3 regions of the Streptomyces sp. NPDC002004 genome follow, and region 2 is predicted to be linked to each of the others. Evidence: riboswitches for the same ligand, from Rfam matches in the RefSeq annotation. Region 2 holds a riboswitch; each other region holds the start of a gene.
The links. A riboswitch is a leader RNA that binds a small molecule or an ion and turns the genes downstream of it on or off. The one in region 2 is predicted to bind cyclic di-AMP.
Positions count from the first base shown of each region.

Region 1: linked by a shared signal. The riboswitch ahead of ACWCP6_RS04245 (NlpC/P60 family protein) and the one ahead of ACWCP6_RS23455 (transglycosylase family protein) in region 2 are both predicted to bind cyclic di-AMP.
Region 3: linked by a shared signal. The riboswitch ahead of ACWCP6_RS24815 (LysM peptidoglycan-binding domain-containing protein) and the one ahead of ACWCP6_RS23455 (transglycosylase family protein) in region 2 are both predicted to bind cyclic di-AMP.

Region 1 is NZ_JBSFDP010000002.1:267,926-275,508, reverse strand. It holds gene ACWCP6_RS04260 (esterase/lipase family protein) at 1-403, shown strand, start outside; gene ACWCP6_RS04255 (M23 family metallopeptidase) at 499-2,223, shown strand; gene pcrA (DNA helicase PcrA) at 2,315-4,792, opposite strand; cyclic di-AMP (ydaO/yuaA leader) riboswitch at 5,010-5,179, shown strand; gene ACWCP6_RS04245 (NlpC/P60 family protein) at 5,188-6,375, shown strand; gene ACWCP6_RS04240 (hypothetical protein) at 6,496-6,849, opposite strand; gene ACWCP6_RS04235 (NlpC/P60 family protein) at 7,130-7,583, shown strand, end outside.
Region 2 is NZ_JBSFDP010000016.1:126,997-134,579, forward strand. It holds gene ACWCP6_RS23440 (DUF501 domain-containing protein) at 1-34, opposite strand, end outside; gene ACWCP6_RS23445 (FtsB family cell division protein) at 69-539, opposite strand; gene eno (phosphopyruvate hydratase) at 782-2,065, opposite strand; gene ACWCP6_RS23455 (transglycosylase family protein) at 2,303-2,974, opposite strand; cyclic di-AMP (ydaO/yuaA leader) riboswitch at 2,979-3,150, opposite strand; gene ACWCP6_RS23460 (transglycosylase family protein) at 3,351-4,394, opposite strand; gene ACWCP6_RS23465 (cytochrome P450 family protein) at 4,628-5,959, opposite strand; gene ACWCP6_RS23470 (DNA ligase LigA-related protein) at 6,067-7,583, opposite strand, start outside.
Region 3 is NZ_JBSFDP010000019.1:71,877-79,459, reverse strand. It holds gene ACWCP6_RS24835 (alcohol dehydrogenase) at 54-1,076, shown strand; gene ACWCP6_RS24830 (GOLPH3/VPS74 family protein) at 1,444-2,055, shown strand; gene ACWCP6_RS24825 (SRPBCC family protein) at 2,142-2,582, shown strand; gene ACWCP6_RS24820 (endo alpha-1,4 polygalactosaminidase) at 2,667-3,428, opposite strand; cyclic di-AMP (ydaO/yuaA leader) riboswitch at 3,945-4,109, shown strand; gene ACWCP6_RS24815 (LysM peptidoglycan-binding domain-containing protein) at 4,112-4,984, shown strand; gene ACWCP6_RS24810 (MFS transporter) at 5,168-6,397, shown strand; gene ACWCP6_RS24805 (GNAT family N-acetyltransferase) at 6,549-7,298, opposite strand.

The DNA of each region.
Region 1 (7,583 bases), on a different contig from region 2:
ACGGCTCGGCGGCGACGTACGCGTCCACACGCTCGTCACCCTGGGCACCCCGCACGGCGGCACCCGCGTCGCACCGCTCGCGAACGCCCACCCGCTCGTCCGGCAGATGCGCCCCGACTCCGCGGTGATCACTGAGCTGCGCAGGCCCGCGCCGGGGTGCCGCACGCGTTTCGTCAGCTTCTGGAGCGACCTCGACCAGTTGATGGACCCGCTGGAGACGGCGAGCATCGACCACCCGGACCTGCTTGTGCAGAACGTTCGCGTGAGCGGCATCGGGCATCTCGCCCTGCCCGTCCACCCCGCGGTGGCGGCCGGGATACGCCGGGCCCTCGATTCCGACGAGCCCCTCACGCGCGCCACCGACCACCCGACGGGCCGTCCCGACGGCCTCACCGTGGCCTGACCGCCCCACCGGACCTCGCCGCACCCCCACGGCGCTCGAACGATTCTCGAACACAGAGCCAACACTCTGCCCGCAGTCCGCCGAAAGGCGGCTGAATGCCCGTTTCCCGCAAGGGGGAAACCAACGGAAGATTGTCGCGCCCGCGTACCGCCGGGTACAGTCGCCGCACTGCTCCGCCCCTCCATACTGTCGAGGCGAAAGAGAAGTTGGTGAACGACCGCCACCCGTCGGGGACAGCGACTCCCCCGGCCCCGTCTCCGGACTCCGCCTCGCCGCTCTACGCGTCGTACGACCCGCAGAGCGTGCAGCAGGGCGGCTACACCGGATACGGCTACGACGGTCAGAGCGCCTACGGCTCCTACTCCACCGGCACCTTCGACGCCGACCCGCTCTTCGGTGACCTGCCGGGAGAACAGGGCGGCGGATACGACGCGTATGCCGCACCCCAGCAGGGGATGGCCACGGGCACGTACGACACCGGCAGTTACTCCACGGGCTCCTTCCCGGTCACGGATTCGTACGGCTCCGGCGGGTACGCCACGGGCACGTACGACACCGGCAGTTATGACACCACCGGGGCCTGGGCGTCCACCGGTTATCAGACGCTCTCGGAGATTCCGGCACAGCCGACCACAGGTCCGGACGTTTCCGGACAGTGGGACGCAAACGCCTGGAACCAGCCGGACCAGTACGGTCAGTCGGACGGCACGGGCCAGTGGCAGACCCTCGACGCCCACTCCCTCGAGACGCAGACCTTCGAGGCCCAGCAGTTCGAGACGCAGACCTTCGAGACCGGGGCCTTCGAGACCCAGGCGTTCGACGCCCAGGCCTACGGGACGCAGACCTTCGAAGCTCAGAGCTTCGAGACCTCGCACTTCGAGACCCAGAACTTCGAGGCCCAGAGCTTCGATTCCGAGGCGATGGACGGCTTCGGTGAGGCCGAACTCCCGGAGGCGGAGCTTCCCGAGGACGAGTCCGGCGAGTTCGAGGCCCACGACTACGCCGTCGACGACGGATACGAGCCCGACGTCGAGGAGCACCGGCCCGACGCCGGCCCCCGACGCTCGGCCGCCCCGCGTTCGCGCTCCCGCCGCCGCAGCCCCGTCAAGCGGTCCGCGCTGCTCACCGTCGCAGTGCCGTCGGTCTGCGTGATGGGCGTCGCCGGAATCGCCGCCGCCTCCGTCAGCAGCATGAGCGGCGACAACGGCAAGGAGACCACCGCGGCGGCCCCCGATCCGACCGCCGTGAAGCCTTCCGTCGCCAACAACAAGTTGGACACCCAGCTGGAGAACCTCTCCGCCGACGCGGGCGACTTCGCCGACCGGGCCAGCCGTACCCAGGAGCGGATCGACCTCAAGGCGCGCCAGGAGGCCGACCGGAAGAAGGCCGCGGAAGAGGCCGCGCGCAAGGAACGGCTGCGCCCCAAGTTCCTGCTGCCGGTGACGCAGAAGGGCCTCAGCGCCTACTTCGGGCAGGCCGGCGTCAACTGGATGTCCGTGCACACCGGCATCGACTTCCCCGTCTCGTACGGGACGCAGGTGATGTCGGCGACCGACGGCGTCCTGACCACCAAGTGGAACAGCGCCTACGGCAACATGGCGATCGTCACCGCCAAGGACGGTACGGAGACGTGGTACTGCCACCTCTCCCACTACAAGCTCGCGCCGGGCACCACGGTGAAGGCGGGCGACGTCATTGCGTTCTCCGGAAACTCCGGCAACTCCACGGGTCCGCACCTGCACTTCGAGGTGCGCCCCGGGGGCGGCACCCCCATAGACCCGCTGCCCTGGCTCCGCAGCCACGGCCTGGACCCGACGTAGAGAACCGCCCCGCCTTCACCTCGGCCTCGGCCTCGGCCTCGCCCGCCCCGCCCCTCGCCCGTCCCGGGCGGCACGCGCGGCGCGCGACCGCCTAGAGCTTCTCCACCGGCGCGTACCGCAGCAGCAGCCGCTTGGGCTTCGCATCGCCGAAGTCGATCGTCGCCTCGGCGTTCGCCCCCGTGCCCTTCACGCCCACGACCGTGCCGAGGCCGAACTGGTCGTGTGTGACCCGGTCGCCGACGGCGAGCGCGACGACCGGCTTCTCGCCGGCGCGGCGCGTCGCGAAGCCCGAGGCACCGGACGCCGCGGTGCGCGAGCGCGACGAGGAGAGCGAGGCCGCGATCCCGGACGCCGGACCGGACGCCTTCGGCGCCGCACCGCCCGTACGCTTCCACTCCAGATGCCGGCCGGGGATCTCCTCCAGGAACCGCGACGGCGGGTTGTACGCGGGCTGGCCCCAGGCGCTGCGCAGGGTGGAACGGGTCAGGTAGAGCCGCTCCCGCGCGCGGGTGATGCCGACGTACGCGAGACGGCGCTCCTCCTCCAGCTCCTTCGTCTGACCGAGGGAGCGCATGTGCGGGAAGACGCCGTCCTCCATGCCGGTCAGGAAGACGACCGGGAATTCGAGGCCCTTGGCGGTGTGCAGGGTCATCAGGGTGATGACGCCGCTGCCCTCCTCGTCCTCGTCGGGGATCTGGTCGGAGTCGGCGACGAGCGCGACCTGCTCCAGGAACTCGGAGAGCGTGGCCCCCGTGGCGGCGGCCCCCGTTGTCGCCGTGTCCTCGCCCCGTTCCTGCTCGAACTCGAGCGCAACGGCGGCGAGTTCCTGGAGGTTCTCGATCCGGGTCTCGTCCTGCGGGTCGGTCGACGCCTGCAACTCGGCCAGATAGCCGGTCCGTTCGAGCACGGCCTCCAGGACCGTCGCCGGGCCCGCGCCCGACTCGACGATCGTCCGCAGTTCCTCCATCAGCGTGTTGAACCGCTTGACGGCGTTGGTGGAGCGGGCGGCCATGCCGTAGGCCTCGTCGACCCGGCGAAGCGCCTGCGTGAAGCTGATCTTCTCCCGTGAGGCCAGCGCGTCGATCATCGCCTCGGCGCGCTCGCCGATACCGCGCTTGGGGACGTTGAGGATACGGCGCAGGGGGACGGAGTCCTCCGGGTTGGCGAGGACCCGCAGGTACGCCAGGACGTCCCGGACCTCCTTGCGCTCGTAGAAGCGGACTCCGCCGACGACCTTGTAGGGCAGGCCGACGCGGATGAAGATCTCTTCGAAGACACGGGACTGGGCGTTGGTGCGGTAGAAGACGGCGACGTCCCCCGCCTTCGCCGCGCCCTCGTCCGTGAGCCGGTCGATCTCCTCGGCGACGAACTGCGCCTCGTCGTGCTCGGTGTCGGCGACGTACCCGGTGATCTGTGCGCCCGCGCCCGCGTTCGTCCACAGGTTCTTGGGGCGGCGGCTCTCGTTCCGCTCGATGACGGCGTTGGCGGCGCTCAGGATGGTCTGCGTGGAGCGGTAGTTCTGCTCCAGCAGGATCGTCGTCGCGTCCGAGTAGTCCTCCTCGAACTGGAGGATGTTGCGGATGGTGGCGCCGCGGAATGCGTAGATCGACTGGTCGGCGTCACCCACGACGCACAGCTCGGCCGGCTCGCCGTCCCCGTCCGTGGGCCCGACCAGCTCGCGCACGAGGGCGTACTGGGCGTGGTTGGTGTCCTGGTACTCGTCGACGAGGACGTGCCGGAAGCGGCGGCGGTAGTGCTCGGCGACGTCCGGGAACGCCTGGAGCAGGTGCACCGTCGTCATGATCAGGTCGTCGAAGTCCAGTGCGTTCGCCTCGCGCAGGCGCGACTGGTACAGCGCGTACGCCTGGGCGAGGGTCTTCTCGAAGCCGTCGGCGGCCTGGGCCGCGAAGGCCTCCTCGTCGATCAGCTCGTTCTTCAGATTGGAGATCTTGGCGCTGAACGACTTGGGCGGGTAGCGCTTGGGATCCAGGTCGAGGTCGCGGCAGACCAGGGCCATGAGGCGCTTGGAGTCGGCGGCGTCGTAGATCGAGAAGGAGGACGTGAAGCCGAGCTTCTTCGACTCGCGGCGCAGGATGCGGACGCACGCGCTGTGGAAGGTCATCACCCACATCGCGTTCGCCCGGGGCCCGACGAGCTGCTCGACGCGCTCCTTCATCTCGCCCGCGGCCTTGTTGGTGAACGTGATCGCGAGGATCTGCCCGGGGTGCACATCGCGCTCGGCGAGCAGGTGCGCGATGCGGTGGGTCAGCACCCGGGTCTTGCCGGAGCCGGCGCCGGCCACGATGAGCAGCGGTGTGCCGGAGTGCACGACGGCGGCGCGCTGCTGGTCGTTCAGCCCCTCGAGCAGCGCGGCCGGGTCCAGGTGCGGGCGCGGCGCACCGTCGCGGTAGTACGCGTCCCTGGCCGGAGGCACGTCGAACCTCCCGTCGAACAGGTCATCCGGAAGGTCCTCCGGAGCCTCGTCCTCGGGTGGCGGCGGGGGCTCCTCGTCCGCGCGGCGCACGGGCTGGAGGTCCGCCAGGAAGCTGTCGTCAAAGAGGCTGCTCATCGCCTCCCGAGTCTAGGCCGCCGCACCGACAACCCGCCCCGGGTTCCGGGACCGCCGGGGAGCGGAATGGAAGCGGAGCGCACCCATCCACTCACTCTGCGCGAAAGTCACGAAAATGTATCGGACATAGCGTGCATCAACCTTCACAACAGCCACACCGGTTGGCTAGCGTGCCCGGCGGGCGACCCGTACCCCTGCCGGCGAACGACGCCGGGGCGGGTGGCCTCCGCCGAGTCCGGCGCGCCCACGGCGATCCGGAGCCGGGGACCCACCGCGATCCCTGGGGTGAATCGGTTCCGCCACGCCCGCGTACGGAACCGTAGGGCAACCCTTCCGACGTCCGCCCGAACCCGACAGCTAACCCGGTAGGCGGTCCATGGAAGGAGTCGCCTCCCTTGGCGTCGCACCGCAAACCGCGGACCACCCTCACCGTTGCCGGAATACGCTCGACCCCCGCGCTGGGCCTGACCACCGCGGCCCTCACCTCCGTGGCTCTGCTGTCCCAGAGTGCGTATGCCGAGCCGACCCCCGACAAGCCCAGCCTCGAAGAGGTCCAGAAGAGGGTCGACGACCTCTACCACCAGGCCGGGGTCGCCACCGAGAAGTACAACGCGGCGAAGGAGAAGACCGCCAAGCAGCGCAAGCGCGTGGACGGCCTCCTCGACGACGTCGCCAAGCGCACGCAGAAGATGAACGAGACGCGGCAGCGCCTCGGCGAGTACGCCGCCGCCCAGTACCGCAACGGCGGGATGTCCGACACCGCGACGCTCCTGCTCGCGGAGGACCCGCAGGAGTACTTCGACCAGAACCAGCTGATGGACCGGCTCACCGGACGCCAGAAGTCCGTCCTCGACGACTACCAGAGCGAGCAGCTGGCCACCGCGAAGAAGCGCACCGAGGCGACCGAGAGCCTGCAGGCACTGACGAAGTCCCAGACGGACCTGAGGACCAACAAGCAGGAGGTCCAGAAGAAGCTCGGTGAGGCGCGCACCCTGCTGTCGAAGCTGACCGCCCAGGAGAAGGCGCGGCTCGCGGCGATCGAGAAGCAGCGGGAGGAGCAGGCCAGGCGCAAGGCGGCCGAGCTGGCCCGCAAGCAGGCCGCCGAGGAGGCGGCCCGGCAGCAGGAGCAGCAGAAGGCGGACCAGGGCTCCGGCACGAGCACCGGTACCGGCAGCAGCGGCACCGGCACCGGCACCGGCACCAGCAGCGGCACGGCGTACTCCACCAAGGCGGCCAAGGCCATCGCGTTCGCCAAGGCCCAGATCGGCAAGCCGTACGTGTGGGGGGCGACGGGGCCCGGCTCGTTCGACTGCTCGGGCCTCACGCAGGCCGCCTGGAAGGCCGCCGGGGTCTCCCTGCCGCGCACCACCTGGGAGCAGGTCAAGGTCGGCACGACCGTCCCCGTCTCCCAGGCGAAGCCCGGCGACCTGGTCTTCTTCTACGACGACATCAGCCACGTCGGGATCTACATCGGCAACGGCATGATGGTCCACGCCCCGAAGCCCGGCGCCTACGTCCGGGAGGAGTCGATCTACTACGGCGGCGACTTCATGCCGATCCACAGCGTCGTGCGTCCCGCGTGACCGTATGAGGCCGCGAGGCCTCTCCCGACACGCGGAAGGGCCCGCATTCGGGGGGATGCGGGCCCTTTCGTCCGTGCGCCACCGGGGCGCGCCGTGCGTGCGCCGTCGAGGCGCGCACGGTCAGGTCCAGAGCACCGCGATGAAGATGTTCGCCGTGGTGAGCAGACCGACCAGGGCGAACTGCCCCTTATCGACCTTCTCCTCGTCCCGCTTCACGTACACGAGCCCGAGGATCACGATCAGCAGCGCCAGCTTCACACCGATCTTGATGGTGTTGACCGTGTGACCCTGGGCTTCGTTGAGGCCGACCAGCGCCACGCCGGTGACGAGCATCGTGAGCGCGCCGTGCAGCATGGGCGGGGTGAACCTGGCCCTGCCCTCACCCATCGCCTTCATCTGGGTCAGGAAGCCGCCCAGGAGCGAGGCGATGCCGATGATGTGCAGAGCGACGAAGAGATGGATGAGTACGTCCATGAGGCCGGAGCCTAACGGGAGGGCTATCGGTCACCTTCGAGCAGGTCTGCGTCATGCACGGTCACCACTCCGGCCACTCCGACCAGTTCCGCACATTGCGTCACGAACTCATCACGGAGAGGCCTAGCGTCCTCCACCAGGTGACCGGCTCCCCACCGCCGCCCGGGCCAGGGGCGGCAGCCGGACACCACCGCCGAGAAGTCCGGCGGCGGCCCGCTCCCCCCGTGCGGGCCGCCGCCGGACGCGCAACGGCGGCCCTACGGAAGGACGTGGAGCAACCTTGGCAGCGCACAGAAGGCCCAAGCAGCGCTCCCTCAGCGGCAATACCGCCCGCACCGCTGCCACCCTCGCCCTCGCCGGGGCGGCCACCGCGACCGCATCCGCCGGCGTCGGGCACGCCGCGCCCGAGCTCACGCCCGCCCAGGTGAAGGCGAAGATCGACAGCCTGTACCACGAGGCGGAGGTCGCCACCGAGAAGTACAACGGCGCCAAGGAGCAGACCGAGGCCGCCCAGAAGTCCTTCGACGAACTGCGGGACGAGGCGGCACGCAGGACGGAGAAGCTCAACTCCGCACGGGACGCGCTCGGTACGACCGCGGCCGCGCAGTACCGCAGCGGCGGCCTCGACCCGGCCCTCCAGGTCGCCCTCTCCTCGCAGCCCGACCAGTACCTGGAACGGGCGGCGCTCGTCCAGCGCGTGGGCAGCCGGCAGGCCGCGGCCGTGTCCAAGGTGC
Region 2 (7,583 bases):
CGGTGCGCGGAGTGCTGGGCGGGGGCGTTTCCATGCCGTGAAGTGCGTCTTTCTTGTTCGTATGGGGTTCACTGGTCCGCGCGGTCGGCCTTGTCGACGCCGTCCCAGACGTTGGAGTACCAGGGCCGGTCGGCCGCGCCCTGGGTGGTGCGGGTGCGGTGGGCCGCCTCGGGGTCGACCACCGTGTACCCGGTCTCGCCCGGCATCACGTAGTGCAGGCGGTCCCTTATGCGCTGCCTCGCGTACGAATCGTCCTGCCATCGGGCCTTCTCGTCGCGCAGTTCCTCGACCCGCTGCCGCTCCCGCTCCTGCTGGCGGCGCAGATCGGCGATCTCGGCGCGCTGGGAGACGTACTCGCGCATCGGATAGGCGATCGCGACGACCATCGAGCAGAACACCAGCACGAGGATCGCGGCCCGGCCGGTGAGCCGGGAGCGGCGGGCCTGCCGTTTGGTCTGGGAGCGGTAGACGCGGGCCGCGGTCTGCTCACCGAGCAGTCGCAGCCGGGTGGCGGTGGAGAACCGGTCCCGGCCGCTCACCGGACCTCACCTCGCCGGAGCGCGCCGGGCACGTCGTCCCGCCCTTCCGGCCGGGGGTCCGGGGGGCGTCCCCCGGGAATGCACGACCCGGCCATGTGTCCCGCCTCCCCTTGTATGCGGTCCCGGTACGCGCCCATCGGGGCGTACGCGCGTACGTCCCCGCACACGGTACGGGACCGGGCGCGAGGACGTACGTACGACGGGGCTGTCACCCGTGCCGGGCACGGGAGCCCCGGCTGTGCCTACTGGTTCCGGAAGCGCGGGAAGGCGCTGCGGCCGGCGTACACCGCGGCGTCGTCGAGGATCTCCTCGATGCGCAGCAGCTGGTTGTACTTGGCGACGCGCTCGGAGCGGGCCGGGGCGCCGGTCTTGATCTGGCCGCAGTTGGTCGCGACGGCCAGGTCGGCGATGGTGACGTCCTCGGTCTCGCCGGAGCGGTGCGACATCATGCACTTGAAGCCGTTGCGCTGGGCCAGCTCGACGGCGTCCAGGGTCTCGGTCAGCGAACCGATCTGGTTCACCTTCACGAGCAGGGCGTTGGCGGTGCCCTCCTCGATGCCGCGGGCCAGGCGCTCCGGGTTGGTGACGAACAGGTCGTCACCGACCAGCTGGACCTTGTCGCCGAGCTTGTCGGTGATGGTCTTCCAGCCGGCCCAGTCGTCCTCGAACAGCGGGTCCTCGATGGAGACGAGCGGGTAGGCGGCGACGAGCTCCGCGTAGTACTCCGTCATCTCGGCGGCGGAGCGCTCCTTGCCCTCGAAGAGGTACGCGCCGTCCTTGTAGAACTCGGACGCGGCGACGTCGAGCGCCAGGGCGATCTGCTCGCCGGGGGTGTAGCCGGCCTCCTTGATGGCCTCGATGATCAGGTCGAGGGCCTCGCGGTTGGAGCCCAGGTTCGGGGCGAAGCCGCCCTCGTCGCCGAGGCCGGTGGACAGCCCGCGCTGCTTCAGCACGGCCTTGAGCTTGTGGTAGACCTCCGTGCCCCAGCGCAGGGCCTCGGAGAAGGACTCCGCACCGATCGGGGCGATCATGAACTCCTGGATGTCCACGTTGGAGTCGGCGTGCGAGCCGCCGTTCAGGATGTTCATCATCGGAACGGGCAGCAGGTGCGCGTTCGGGCCGCCGAGGTAGCGGAACAGGGGGAGGTCGCTGGCCTCGGACGCGGCGTGGGCGACGGCCAGGGAGACGCCGAGGATGGCGTTGGCGCCGAGCGAGGACTTGTCCGGGGTGGCGTCGAGGTCGAACATCGCCTGGTCGATCAGGCGCTGCTCGGTGGCGTCGTAGCCGACGAGCTCCGGGCCGATCTGCTCGATGACGGCGAGGACGGCCTTCTCGACGCCCTTGCCGCCGTAGCGGTTGGCGTCTCCGTCACGGAGCTCGAGGGCCTCGAACGCACCGGTGGACGCACCGGAGGGAACGGCGGCACGACCCGTGCTGCCGTCGTCGAGGCCGACCTCGACCTCGACCGTGGGGTTGCCTCGGGAGTCGAGGATTTCCCGGGCTACGACGACGTCGATGGACGGCACGAGCATCTCCTTCTGGGATGTGACGCGTGTACGCGGGCCGCTCGACCCGCGAAGGGGTGCGGGCCTGGAGGGGCCTCGCGACATGAGCCTAACCGGCTCCGGGGCATCGGCCAGCCGACGGACCGCCCCGTGGACAAAAACCCGGAGCAAATTGTTTTCGAACGGAACAAAAAGAGCCCCGCCCCGGTGCGTACGGGGGAACACGCACCGGGGCGAGGCGGTCTGGGGGGCCTGGGATCAGCCGAGGTGCAGCTGCTGGCCCGGGAAGATGACGTCGGCGTCGTCGACGATGTCCTTGTTCAGACGGAACAGCTTCTGCCAGCCGCCCTCGACGTGCTTCTTCGCGGCGATCGAGCTGAGGGTGTCGCCCTTGACCACCTTGTACTCGCCGTCACCCTTCTTGACCTTCTTGCCGGTCGGGGTGGTCACGGTCTTCTGGACCGGCGCGGTGCGCTGCTGGGAGCGGGAGGCGGCCTGGGAGTCGGTGTGCGGGGCACTCGGCTTCGGGGCCGGAGCCGGGGCGGACTGCTGCGGGGAGGCGCCGGACAGGCCCGTGCCGCAGTTCGGCCAGGCACCCTTGCCCTGGGCGGCGAGGACCTTCTCGCCGACGGCTATCTGCTGCTCCTTGCTGGCCTTGTCGGCGGTCGACGCGTAGGCGCTGCCGCCGTACGCGGACCAGGTGGAGGCGGAGAACTGCAGACCGCCGTAGTAGCCGTTGCCGGTGTTGATGGCCCAGTTGCCACCGGACTCGCACTGCGCGACCGCGTCCCACTCGGAGGTGGTGGCGGCGGAGGCCGAGCCGGCCGCCACCAGCGGGGCGGCGACGGCGACGCCGGTGACGCCGACGAGAGCGGCGACGCGGGTGGCCTTGGACGGACGGCGGTGCTTGCCCTTGCCGGAAAGCAGCATGAAGTGATCCCCTCACCGACGCCTACGAGGTGAGCTGTCGGGTTCGGGCCGTGTGAGTGCCCGGCCGTGCGTCCATGCGCACGACTTCACCCCAAGCCGTTCCCGGATCGTCTTTCAACTCCCGGGCCCGGCACCTACCTTGGGTCCCCCGCTCCTGCCTACGGCGCTTGACGCGACGACTGTTCCCGCACGGCCGTCGGCAGGATTCGGCGTGACGGCCCTGGGTGCCCGCTGCGGCGAGCGGTCACGACCGTAGGCAGGTAAACCGGCGAATTTCAAAGAGGATCAGGGCCCTTGAGACCCATCTCTCAGTTTTTCCAAACCGGACATTCAACGTGAAGTGCCGCTAATCGCCGTCCGATTCGGGCGCCGTTCTCTACTTGTCCGACGTCTCGTCCTGGGTTGCGTCGCCATCGGCACCCTTGTCGCCCTTGTCGCCCCCCAGACCGAGGTCGAGGCTCTGACCGGGGATGATGAGGTCCGGATCGGAGCCGACGGTCTTCTTGTTGTCGGCGTACAGCGCGCTCCAACCCCCCTCGACGTCATGGGCGTCGGCGATGGTCCAGAGGCTGTCGCCCTCGCGCACGGTGTACGCGCCGCCGTCGGCGCCACGGGAGGCGTCGCCGCGCGAGGCGTGCCGGCCGGCGGAGTCGTCGGCGCGGGTGCCGGCCGGGTCCTCCTGGGCCGCATCGCCGCGGTGCCGGCCGGACCCGGCGCCCGGGTCGTCCGACGTGTCCTTCGAAGTGCCCTCGTCGACGCCGGACTTGTCCGACTTCGTGGTGGCGTCGTGACTCTTCTCTCCCGCACCGTCGGTACCCGTGCTGGATGAATCCGACGAGTCGGATGTCTTGGACGACTCAGAAGAATCGGATGAGTCGGAGGAGTCGGATGACTTACCCGCACTGGAGGACTTGTCAGTCCTGTCGGACGAACCGGACGCGTCCGGCGACATGCCCAGCGGTTCCGTCAGGTCCCCGCCGTCCTCGTCCGCGGACGCCGACGGGTCACCGTCCGGCACACCGGTGTCGACCTTGGCCGCCGCTCCGCCCTGGGTGAGCCCCACGAGCGGCGCGCAGGTGGTCCAGGCGCTAGGACCCACATCGGCGAGGACCTTCTCGGCGACCGCTATCTGCTGCGAGCGGCTGGCCTGGTCCGCGCGCGACGCGTAGTCCAGACCGCCGTACTGCTCCCACATCTCCTGCGAGAACTGGAGTCCGCCGTAGTAGCCGTTGCCGTCGTCCGCGCTCCAGGAGCCGCCGCTCTCACAGTCCGCGAGCCGGTCCCAGGTGGTGACCTCGGCGGCGTGTGCGCCGGTGGCCCCGAGCAACGGGATCGCGATGGCGGAGCCGGTCACTCCGGCCGCGACGACCAGAGCGGGAGCCTGACGGGGGCGACGATGGCGGCCGTTCCCGGAGAGCATGCGGTTGCCTTTCGCGTGAGAGCTGTGGCGACAGCGGCGACCGTGGGTCACCGAGTCGGGGTGAACCTAGCGGGAGTCGAACGTGTGTCACAAGTCGATGCAGCGCAGATCACGCGAAGATCACAGTTATGACGCTGCGTCAGTTCCATGAGGTCCGAAGTGTCCGGAACGCAGGGCTCCGACGCCGCGCCGCGTGGGCCCGGCGACCGCACCGGAGCCGCGGATGCAACAGCTCAGGCCCCGTCGGGAACCGAACGGGCCGGTTCCGGCGTGAACTCCACCGGAAGCGTGCGCAGCCCCCGCATGATGAGCCCGCCCCGCCATCTCAAGTCGTCCGGTTCGGCGGCGAGACGCAGATCCGGGAGCCGGCGCAGCAGTGTCGCGAGCGCGGTCCGGCCCTCCAGCCGGGCCAGCGGCGCGCCGAGGCAGTAGTGGATGCCGTGCCCGTATCCGAGGTGCTGGTTGTCGCGCCGGGCGAGGTCGAGCGTGTCGGGCTCGCCGAACCGCTCCGGGTCACGGTCGGCGGCGGCGAGGACGACGAGCACGGGGTCGCCGGCCGCGATGCGCTGCCCGCCGATGGCGAGCGGCTCGGTGGCGAACCGCCAGGTGGCGAGCTCGACGGGCCCGTCGTAGCGCAGCAGTTCCTCCAGGGCGGTCGCGAGCAGACCGGTCTCACCGGCGGCGAGGGACGCCTGGAGCAGCGCGCGCTGCTCCGGGTTGCGCAGCAGGGCGTACGTCCCGTTTCCGATCAGATTGACCGTGGTCTCGAAGCCGGCGAACAGGAGGATGAAGGCCATCGCCGCGGCCTCGTTCTCGGTCAGGTGCTCGCCGTGGTCGGAGGCGCGGATGAGGCCCGAGATGAGGTCGTCGCCGGGGGCGGTGCGCTTGCGGTGGATGAGCTCGGCGAGGTAGCCGCGCATCTTCTTGACCGACCGGGCGACGCCGCCACGGGGCCCTCCCCCGTGCCGGATCATCATGCCCGCCCAGTCACGGAAGTCGTCCTGGTCCTCGCGGGGGACGCCCAGCATGTCGCAGATGGCGTAGATGGGAAGGGGGAAGGCGAACTCGTGGATGAGGTCGGCCTCGCCCCGCTCGGCGAACGTGTCGATGAGCCGGTCGGTCAGCTCCTGCACACGCGGGGCGAACTCGGCGACGCGGCCGGGCGTGAAGGCCTTCGACACGAGGCGGCGCAGCCGGGTGTGGTCCGGCGGGTCGATGTTGAGCAGATGCGTCATCAGCTCGGCCTTGCGTTCACCCGGAATGCCCGTCTTGCCCTTCGCGTGCGCGGGTTCGTCGTGGTGCACCGGGTTCTTGCTGAGCCGCTGGTCGGCCAGGGCCTGCCGGGCGTCCGCGTACCGGGTGACCAGCCATGCCTCGACTCCGCTGGGCAGCCGGGTCCGGTGCACGGGCGCGTGCTCGCGGAGCCAGGCGTAGGCGGGATAGGGGTCTGCGGCGAACTCCCAGCTGAAGAGTTCGGGGGCGGGTCCGGCGGCTTCGGCGGCCGGGCCGCCGGGGGCGGGTCCGGCGAGGGGCGTGCTGTCCGGGACGTCGGGCTTGTCGGTCACCACCCGACCGTATCCTCAGCCCGCTCGACGGCCGTATCCCCGTCGTCCCCGGCGCACTCCCGGAGCGCCCCGCCCGCCCGACGGCCCCCTCCCTGCCGTCCTCCGGCTCACTCCCCGGCCGTGCCCGGCCCGTCCGGCTGTTCGCCGAGCGCCCGCCGGGCACCGGCGTGCCCGAGGCCGGCGGCCTTGCGGTACCACTGTTCGGCCTCGGCCCGCTCGCCCTCGCCCCGGAGCAGCTCGGCCAGCCGGAAGGCCCCGTACGCGTCTCCCGTCTCGTATCCCTTGCGGTACCAGATCCTGGCCTCGTCGAGACGGCCCCGCGCTTCGAGGAGCACGCCGAGGTTGGCGGCGTCGAGGCCGACGCCCGCCTCGGCGTCGTCCCGGAAGAACGCGACCACGTCGTCCGGGGCCATCGGCCGGCGCAGGTCGAACTTGAGCGTGTGGGCGGCGCGTTCGTCGCCCGCGTCGGCGGCGCGGCGCAGCCAGACCTCGGCGATCTCGGCCTCGTTCCAGAGCCGGTGCAGGGCGCCGAAGCCGAACGCGACCGGGGCGTACCGGGCGTTCGCCGCCTGCTGGTAGCAGCCGAAGGCCGCGTCCTCGTCGCCGCTACCCAGCAGCAGGTCGCCGAGCCGCTGGGCGGCCTCGGGGTTCCCGGCCCGTGCGGCCTTCGTCAGCCAGTGCACGGACCGGTCGCGCAGCAGCGCGCCGAGCAACGTCGCCGCGTCGCCGTCCCCGGCCTCGGCGGCGAGTTCCAGGAAGGTCTCGGCCTCCTTGCCCGCGCCGCGCTCGGCGAGCATCCGGCCGAGCCGCACCGCGGACTGCGTCTGCCCGGCGGCCACGGCGCGCCGGAACCAGCGCTCGGCCTCCTCGCCGTCGCCCAGGGTCTCGGCGAGTGCGCCGAGCCGGTGCAGGGCGGTGGCGTCGCCGGCGTCGGCCGCCGCCTCGAGGGCGGCGCGGGCGCCGGAGGCGATCCGTTCGAGGGCGGCGGCGTCGTAGGTGTCCTCGTCGTCGCGCGCGACGTCCAGGGCGAGTTCCCGGAGCCGGGCGTCCACGGGTGGCAGCTCCTCGTACGAGGCGGCGGCGTCGACGAGGAGGGGCGCGGGGCGGTACGCCACGCCATGGGCGTCGTTGTCCTCGGGGACGAGAAGGCGCAGCCCGCCGTACCGGCGTTCGGTCGCCCAGGCGAGGGCATCGGTGTAGCGCTCGCCGTCCATGACGTCCGCGTCCGCTTCCGTCTTCGGGTACTCCTGGTGCACCGCCTCGAGCAGGTCCATCGGCAGGGCGCCGGTGAGACCGCAGCGGGCGAGGTCGAGGGCGGCGCGGACGAGGGCGTGGCCGCGCGGGTGCCGGTCCGCATGGCGGGCGCGCCACCACTCGCGCCACAGCAGTGGGCCGACGGCGAGGTAGGTGGCGACGCCCTCCGTCCTGCTGAAACCGTCCGCTCGAGCCAGCCGGTGGTCGCCGGCCGGATGGGACGCCTCGGCCGCCCGCTCGCGCAGGCGGTCCTGCTCCGCCGCGGTCCATGCGCGCGCCAGCTCCACGGTCCGGGCGTGGTCGAGGACGCGGCCCCGCGGTTCGTGGCGCTGCTCGTCGTACGCGTCGTCGCTCATCGTGGCCAGGACGA
Region 3 (7,583 bases), on a different contig from region 2:
CTGGTCTGCTGGGTGAGGGGGAGATTCTTCGGGTCGATGACGGGAGAGAGCTGATGAGCGTCTATCGGGCCGCGCAGGTCGCCGGTGCGGGCGGCTCCTTCGAGGTCGTCGAACGTGAGGTGGCGCGACCGGGAACCGCTGAGGTGCGGATCGCCGTGGAGGCGTGCGGGATCTGCCACAGCGACTCCCTCTTCGTCGACGCGCTGTTGCCCGGGGTCGGCTTTCCGCTGGTACCGGGGCACGAGATCGCCGGGCGTATCGAGGAGCTCGGCGACGGCGTCCGGGGCGACTGGCGGGTCGGCGACCGGGTCGCCGTGGGCTGGTTCGGCGGCAGCTGCGGCTACTGCAAGGCCTGCAGGCAGGGAGACTTCGTCGTCTGCCCGAACCTGAAGGTCCCGGGCTGGGCCTACGACGGCGGATACGCGCAATCGGTGATCGCGCCGGCCCAGGCCCTGGCACGGATTCCCGAAGCGCTGGCGGCGAATGATGCGGCTCCCCTGGCCTGCGCCGGTGTGACCACGTTCAACGGGCTGCGCAGCAGCTCCGCCCGTCCGGGCGACCTGGTCGCCGTGCTGGGCATCGGTGGCCTCGGTCACCTGGGAGTGCAGTACGCCGTCGCCATGGGCTTCGAGACCGTGGCCATCGCCCGCGGTGCGGCCAAGGCCGACTTCGCCAAGCAACTGGGCGCGCACCACTACGTCGACAGCACGGCGGACACTCCGGTCGCGGAGGCGCTGCAGTCCCTCGGCGGGGCGAACGCCGTCCTGGCCACGGCGTCCAACTCGGCTGCGATCGCGGCGACCGTGGACGGGCTCTCCCACCGGGGCGAGCTGGTGGTCATCGGCGCGGCCGCCGAACCCCTGGGGATCAGCCCGACCCAGCTCCTCATGGGCGGCACCGTCATCCGCGGCCACCCGTCCGGTACCGCGCAGGACATCCAGGACACCATGGCGTTCAGTGCCCTCCACGGGATCCGCCCGATGATCGAGGTCGTGCCGCTGGACCAGGCCGACGCGGCGTACCGGAAGATGATGGAGGGTGCCGCACGCTTCCGGATGGTGCTCACCACCGGCTGACCCAACGCTCCGGTGCGGCGGTGCGGCGGTGCGGCGGTGCGGCGGTGCGGCGGTGCGGCGGTGCGGCGGTGCGGCGGAGCGTCCGGGGACGGACGTGCGTGTCCGCGCGCTGGGCGCAGCCGCCCGGAGGCGCCGGTGCACGGCGAAGCGGCCGGCTCTCGTACGGTCGGCGGGCACGGTCCCACCGCCCCACCGTCACCGGATGCAGCCGAAGCCTTCGCTCCGTAAGCTCGTACGGGTCGGTGACATCCGTCCGGGAATCGTGCCGGCCGCCGGTCGTGGCGGGCGGCCTCGCCTCCCGGCGTCACCGACCGCCGGACCGGCGCAGCGACCCCTCGCTGCGGGTGCATCGGACGTGGAGCCCTTCATGACCACAGCGCGGGACCTGTTCATCGTCGCCCTGGACATGGAGTCCAGTCGCCCCGTGGAGCGGGGCAACCTCGCGCTCGCGCTGGCGGGAGCCGAGATGGCCGATCTCCTGGAGGCCCGGGCCGTCACGCTGGACGGCGACCGGATCGTGCCCGGTTACCGGCCGACCCTGGCCGATCGCGTGCTGGACGAGGCGGCCGACGCCCTGTTGCGGGAACCCCCGTACGAGACGGTGGGCGACTGGTTGTGGCGCCGCGGCCGCGATCTGACCGCCACCTACGCGGCCGCCCTCGAGGCAGAGGGGCAGCTCGCCCGGGAACGCCGGCACGGGTTTCTCTCCGGGGCCGGCCAGGCGGTGCTCGTCGATTCGCCGGCCCGCCGCGAGGCGGCGGAGCGCTGGACTGCGGGCGAGCCCGTCCTCGGCCTCCTTGCGGAGGCCGTGGGGGTCCGCGGCAACCGCACCCCGGACGCACCGGAGGTCGCCGATGACGCGGTGGCGACGGTGCTGGCCGCCGTCGATGAGGCAGTGGTCGAACTGGACTCCGTGCGCCAGCGGAAAGCCATCGAGGACGCGGCCTTCGAGAACATCTGGCGCGGCCCCGACCAGTGACGACAAGGCATCGGCGGTGCCGGCGTCCTGCACGCGCACAGCCGCGTCGAGGGGAGCGCCCGGCGCCCGCCGCCTACGATGCCGTTGTGGCTGTCATCCGAGTCGAGCGCAGGCCTGCGCTTCCCGTCGACGAGGCATGGCGACGGCTGACGGACTGGAGGCGCCACGGCGCCCACGTACCCCTGAGCTCGGTCACCGTCGTACCGGCAGGGCCGACGCGGGCGGGCACGGTGGTCGTGGTGCGGACCGGCGTCGGACGTGCCGGGTTCGACGACCCCATGGAGGTCGTGCGCTGGGAGCCGCCGACCGGCGCTCGCCCCGGATTCTGCCGTCTGGAGAAGCGCGGCTCCGTCGTCACCGGCTGGGCCGAGATCGAGGTGTCCCCGCTCGACGGCGGGGACCGGTCCCGGGTGGTGTGGCGGGAGCAGGTGCGGGTGTGGAAGCTGTCCCGGGCGTTCGACGTACCGACGGCCCGGGTAGCCCGGTTGGTGTTCGGCCGGCTCGTCGACGCCCTGCTCTCCGACTAGCACGGCTCTCCGAGGAGCACGCCAACGCCCGGCGGAACGAGGCAAGTCATGGCGCATGCGGGGCACCGTGCCGGAGAGAACCGCTCAACACGTCCTGCGGACATGGTGACTGCTCTTCGGAGTGGTCACATCCCTGTCCCTGCGCACGATGCTCAACCGCTTTCCGAAAGCGGAACACGCCTTGCGCAGACCGCCGTCGGTGTACTCGACGACGAGGACGTGGTCGTCGAATGCGGATGCGTAGGTGGCGCATTCGCCGTATTCGGCGCATTCTTCGACCACGGCGAAGTCGACGTGTGTCCTTGACCTGGCGGCCGCGAGTTCCGCGGTGTTCTTCTGGGCCACGGCCAGGCCCCGCGTATGCGCGTGGGCGGCGATCCGCGTGATGAACGCCTTTGCGTCGTTCGCGGTCAGCAGACCGTGGGAACGGCTGTAGCTGTCGTAGTTGTCGGGTTCGACCGCGTCGAACCCCTTGTCCGCACAGCTGTCGATCCAGCGGTCGACCCGGGCGGCGATGCGCTCGCGCTTGGCAGCCGTCCCGATGTCCAGCAGGGCCTCGTTCCAGTCCCGGTCGATGACCGGCCGGCCCTCGGTGTCGCGCAGCAGTAGCTCGGCCGGCCACCGGTCCTGTGCGTCCGGCTGCGCCTGGAAGGCATTCACGTAGCAGATGTTGTACCGCCCGCGCGCCGGTGAGTCCGTGTGGTCGCGACCGACGATCGCGACGCCCGGCGACGGGGGGTAGGCACCGCCGATCTGGTAGTCGAAGTCCCTGTGGACCGGGGGCAGGCGCACCGCCCGGGTGCCCTCGACGGGATGGGTGCAGCCGGCGAGTGCGGCCGTGGCCACACCGGCCAAAACCGTCAGGGACGCGGCCCGGTGGCGCCGCGCGAGGCGCCGGGCAGCCGACGCGCCCGGAGCCGAAGCGCGCGTCCCCGGGCGCCGGGACCCGCGGAGACGGACAGCGGACACACGCACCACGACGTCGAACCTCCGCCGCCAGAAGTGGGCAAAACGGATATAACATTGCTTGTCATTGTTTATTTGCATTTCAGGATTTATGAAACTTCCGGTACTTGTCTCCGGTATTTGTCCGGAGCTGAGACGGGTTTTTGCTGCATCGGTTGCCCGGAAATGCGGTGACATGCGTCACGTGTGCATGTCCGGGTGGTCGACATGTCCGCCGCCAGTTCCGCTCCGTGGCGGGCGAGTTGGGGGCGGAGCAGTCGTTGATCTCATGCCTTTCACCGGCATGTACGAGCCTGTCCCTTTTCTCGTGTGAATTCGGGCCTTGTTCCGTTCGAAGGGTGTCGCTTACGGTTCGCTCATTCCGGGTGGAACGCCGAATCCTGCCGCTTCCCGGAAATTCCGAACCAGCACCATTCGCGTACGGCAGGAGCGGGGAACCCACGGTTTGCCGCCGACCCGGATCCACGGGCCGGCTCGGGGTGAAGCCGTGCCCACCGGCACGGCCGGGCGACTCCAGCCCGAATCCGACAGCTGACCTCGCAGGCATAGGAGAGGACTGTGCCATGGCCGGAAAAGGCAAACACCGCCGCCCGAAGAACTCCCGAATGAGCCGTGGATTCATGGCCGTCGGCGCCGGCGGGGCGGCAGTTGCCCTGCCCGTGATCGCCGCGACCACCGCGAGTGCGGTGCCGAAGGCGGCACCCGCCGTCGCGCCTTCGGTCAAGGTCGAGAGACCCGCACTCCCGCGGGCCGTCCAGATGGTGCCCATGCGGTACTCCGTGGTCACCGGCGACTCCCTTTCCAAGATCGCCGGCAAGTATGCGCTGAAGGGCGGCTGGCCGCGGCTCTACCGCGACAACCGGAGCGCGGTCGGTGACAACCCGTCACTCATCCACCCCGGTCTCAAGCTCACCGTCAACCGCCAGGTCCGGGCGGCGGCTTCGGACCTGCGCGCCGACCGCTCCCGGCGCAGCACGGTGCTCCCCAAGGCCGCCGCCCCCAGGACGGCACCCAAGGCTGCTCCCAAGGTGACCCCCAGGACCGCCCCCAAGGCGGCTCCCAAGGTGACCCCCAAGGTGACCCCCAAGGCGTCTCCTGCGGCGGCGAAGACGTACGCGAACAACCTGGACGGATGGATCCGCGAGTCGCTCGACATCATGGCGAAGCACGGCATCCCCGGGTCGTACGACGGTATCCACCGCAACATCATGCGTGAGTCCTCCGGCAACCCGCGCGCCATCAACAACTGGGACTCCAACGCGGCGGCCGGCCACCCCTCGAAGGGCCTCCTCCAGGTCATCGACTCGACCTTCACGGCCTACCACGTCCCGGGGACGTCGATGGACCCCTTCGACCCGGTCGCCAACATCACGGCCGCGTGCAACTACGCCGCCGCCCGCTACGGCTCGATCGACAACGTCAACGGCGCCTACTGAGCGGTTCCGTGCCGACGGCCGGTGACGCGGTCCCGGCCGGCACGACGGGGAAACCGGGAAGGGGCCGCTCGCCGCGCAGAGGGTGGAGATCACCGTCCTGCGGCGAGCGGCCCCCAACGGCTGCTAAAATGGGGCTCGTCGGCCTTCGTGCGCACTCATCTCATGCGCCCGGAGGCTTTTTTCATGCCTTCCGACAGCCATGACACCACCGAGCCCGCTGCCACCAACACCGGCTACAGCACCCTCCTCAGCATCCGCGAATTCGCCGGACTGTACGCCGGCTTCACCCTGACCGTCGCCGCGAACACCCTGTCGGGGTTCGCCCTCGGAACCCTTGTCGACCACCGGACCCACTCGCCGTTCCTTACCGCGGTGAGCATGTACGGCGCCACCTTCGCGACGGTGCTCGGCGCGTTGACGCTGATGTCGGTCGCCGACGGACGCCGACCTCGCCGTACCCTCGTCGTGCTCCAGTTCGCCTCCCTGCTCGGCACGGCCGCCCAGGCCGTCCCGGGCCTGCCCCTCGTCGCCCGGTTCGGGCTGCTGCTGGGCCTGGGCTTCTTCCAGTCCCTCGGGACGGGCACCCGGATGGGGCTGCTCACCGAGGTGGTCCCCGCCTCCGCGTACGCGTCGGCACGCTCACTGATGAACATCACCTCCGGCGGCACGGCGATCCTCGGCTACGCCGTCGGCGCAGTGCTGCAACGCCACCTCGACCCGCACGGGATCTTCCTCGTCGCGGCAGCCCTGACCGGCCTGGGTTCGGCCGTGGTGGCGACCACCGTCCGGGAACACTCGATCCGGCTCACCCGCCGCCCGGGACTGCGCCGGACCTGGGCCACGAACACCGAGCTCTTCTCGCACGCCGGCCGGCGTGCCCTGCTGCTGAACCTGTGGGTCCCGAACGGTCTGGTGGTCGGCTGCGAGGCCCTGTTCATCTCCTACGACCCCGAGCAGGCCGGAACCTTCCTGGCCGCGGGATCGGCGGGCATGCTGCTCGGGGACCTTACCGTCGGCCGGCTCCTCACCGCCGCCCGACGCCGTCGCTGCGCGTTCGGCCTGCGACTGCTGCTCGCCGCTCCCTACCTGCTGTTCGCGTTCCACCCGCCCCTGTGGGCAGGAGCGGTCGCGGTGTCCGCCGCCAGTGCAGGATTCGCCGCCACCCTGCCCCTGCAGGAGCAGCTCCTGGAGCTGACACCCGACTCGGCACGCGGACAGGTCCAAGGCGTGGAGTCCGCGGGACGGATGACCTGGCAGGGCATCGGCGCCGCCATCGCCGGCGGTCTCGCCCAGCAGCTCGACCCGGGCAGCGCGATCGCCCTCGTCGCCGCCGTGTCGGTGACGCTCACCGTCGTCTCCCGGCCGTTCGTGCTCCGCGCCCGCACACCCGTCGTCCAGGAGACCGGTGCGTGAACCCGGCAGAGCCCCGGCTCCCTCGGCTCCGCGCGGCGTCCGGATCGTCGGGCGGGGCGCCCGCCGGCTCGCCCGAGCGGGCTCGGGGCGGGCTCCCTCCCCGCGCAGTGGTGTCGGGCAAGCCCTCGGCCGACGGGGAGCACCGGGCCGGCTACGCCCGGATGAGCCGACCGCCTACCGCGGCGTGCCCCGTACGCACGTCGGCCTGCGCGGGACAGGGGTTGCCCCGAGCCGGGTCCAGCACGGCGGGCGACACGGTGGCGGCGATGCGCAACTCGATGATGTCGCGGACGGCGGGCCACTCCTCGTCCAGGATCGAGTAGAACGCGGTGCTGCGGACGGCGCCGTCGAGACCGCGCGAGTGGGCCCGGCGGATGCCCTCGCAGGTGGCGCCGAGCCGCTCGATGGCCGCGCGTGACCGCAGATTGCGGGCGTCCGCGCGGAACGAGATTCTGCGGACGCCCCAGGCCTCGAAGGCATGACGCAGCATCAGCAGCTTCGCCTCGGTGTTGATGCCGGTGCCCTGGGCGCGGGGGGCGAGCCAGGTGTTGCCGATCTCGGCGGCATCGGGCACCGCGGTGACCGGATCGCCGTACGGGACACCCGGTACGGAGGGCCAGACCATCGGGCCCTGCCAGTAGTCGAGTTCCAGGAAGCGGGTGGAGCCCACCACCCGCCCGTCCGCGGCGTTGATCACCGCGAAGGGCAGGATCCGGCCCGCCGCCTGTTCGGCGAGGGCATGGTCGATATAGCTGTGGGCCGCCTCCAGCCCGTGGGGGACGGGGGTGAAAGCGTAGGTCGTACGGTCCTCGGCGCCGGCCTCGGCCAGGGCCTCGGCATGGTGCGTGGTGAGCGGCTCCAGCCGCGCGGTGCGGCCGGTGAGAACGAGGGGTGCGGGCACAGGGCCTTCGGTCCTTCGAACAGCGGAATGGTGCCTGCCACCGGCGTTCCTGTGCGATGGCGGTGGTCCAGCATGCGTCCTATGCGCCCTTCAGTGAAGAACGGGAAGGTAAAGGAATTCGGAAGGTCGGATGACACGGGATCAAGGTCCGGGCACCCCGCGAACCGTCCGGTAACCGCAACTCTCCGTAGTCGGAATCGGTGCCGCGCCGGACCCCTGGCCGACGCCCCCTCCGGCGCCTCCGCAGGCGCGCGCCACATAGGTGTAGGGGGAAACGTGCTCGTC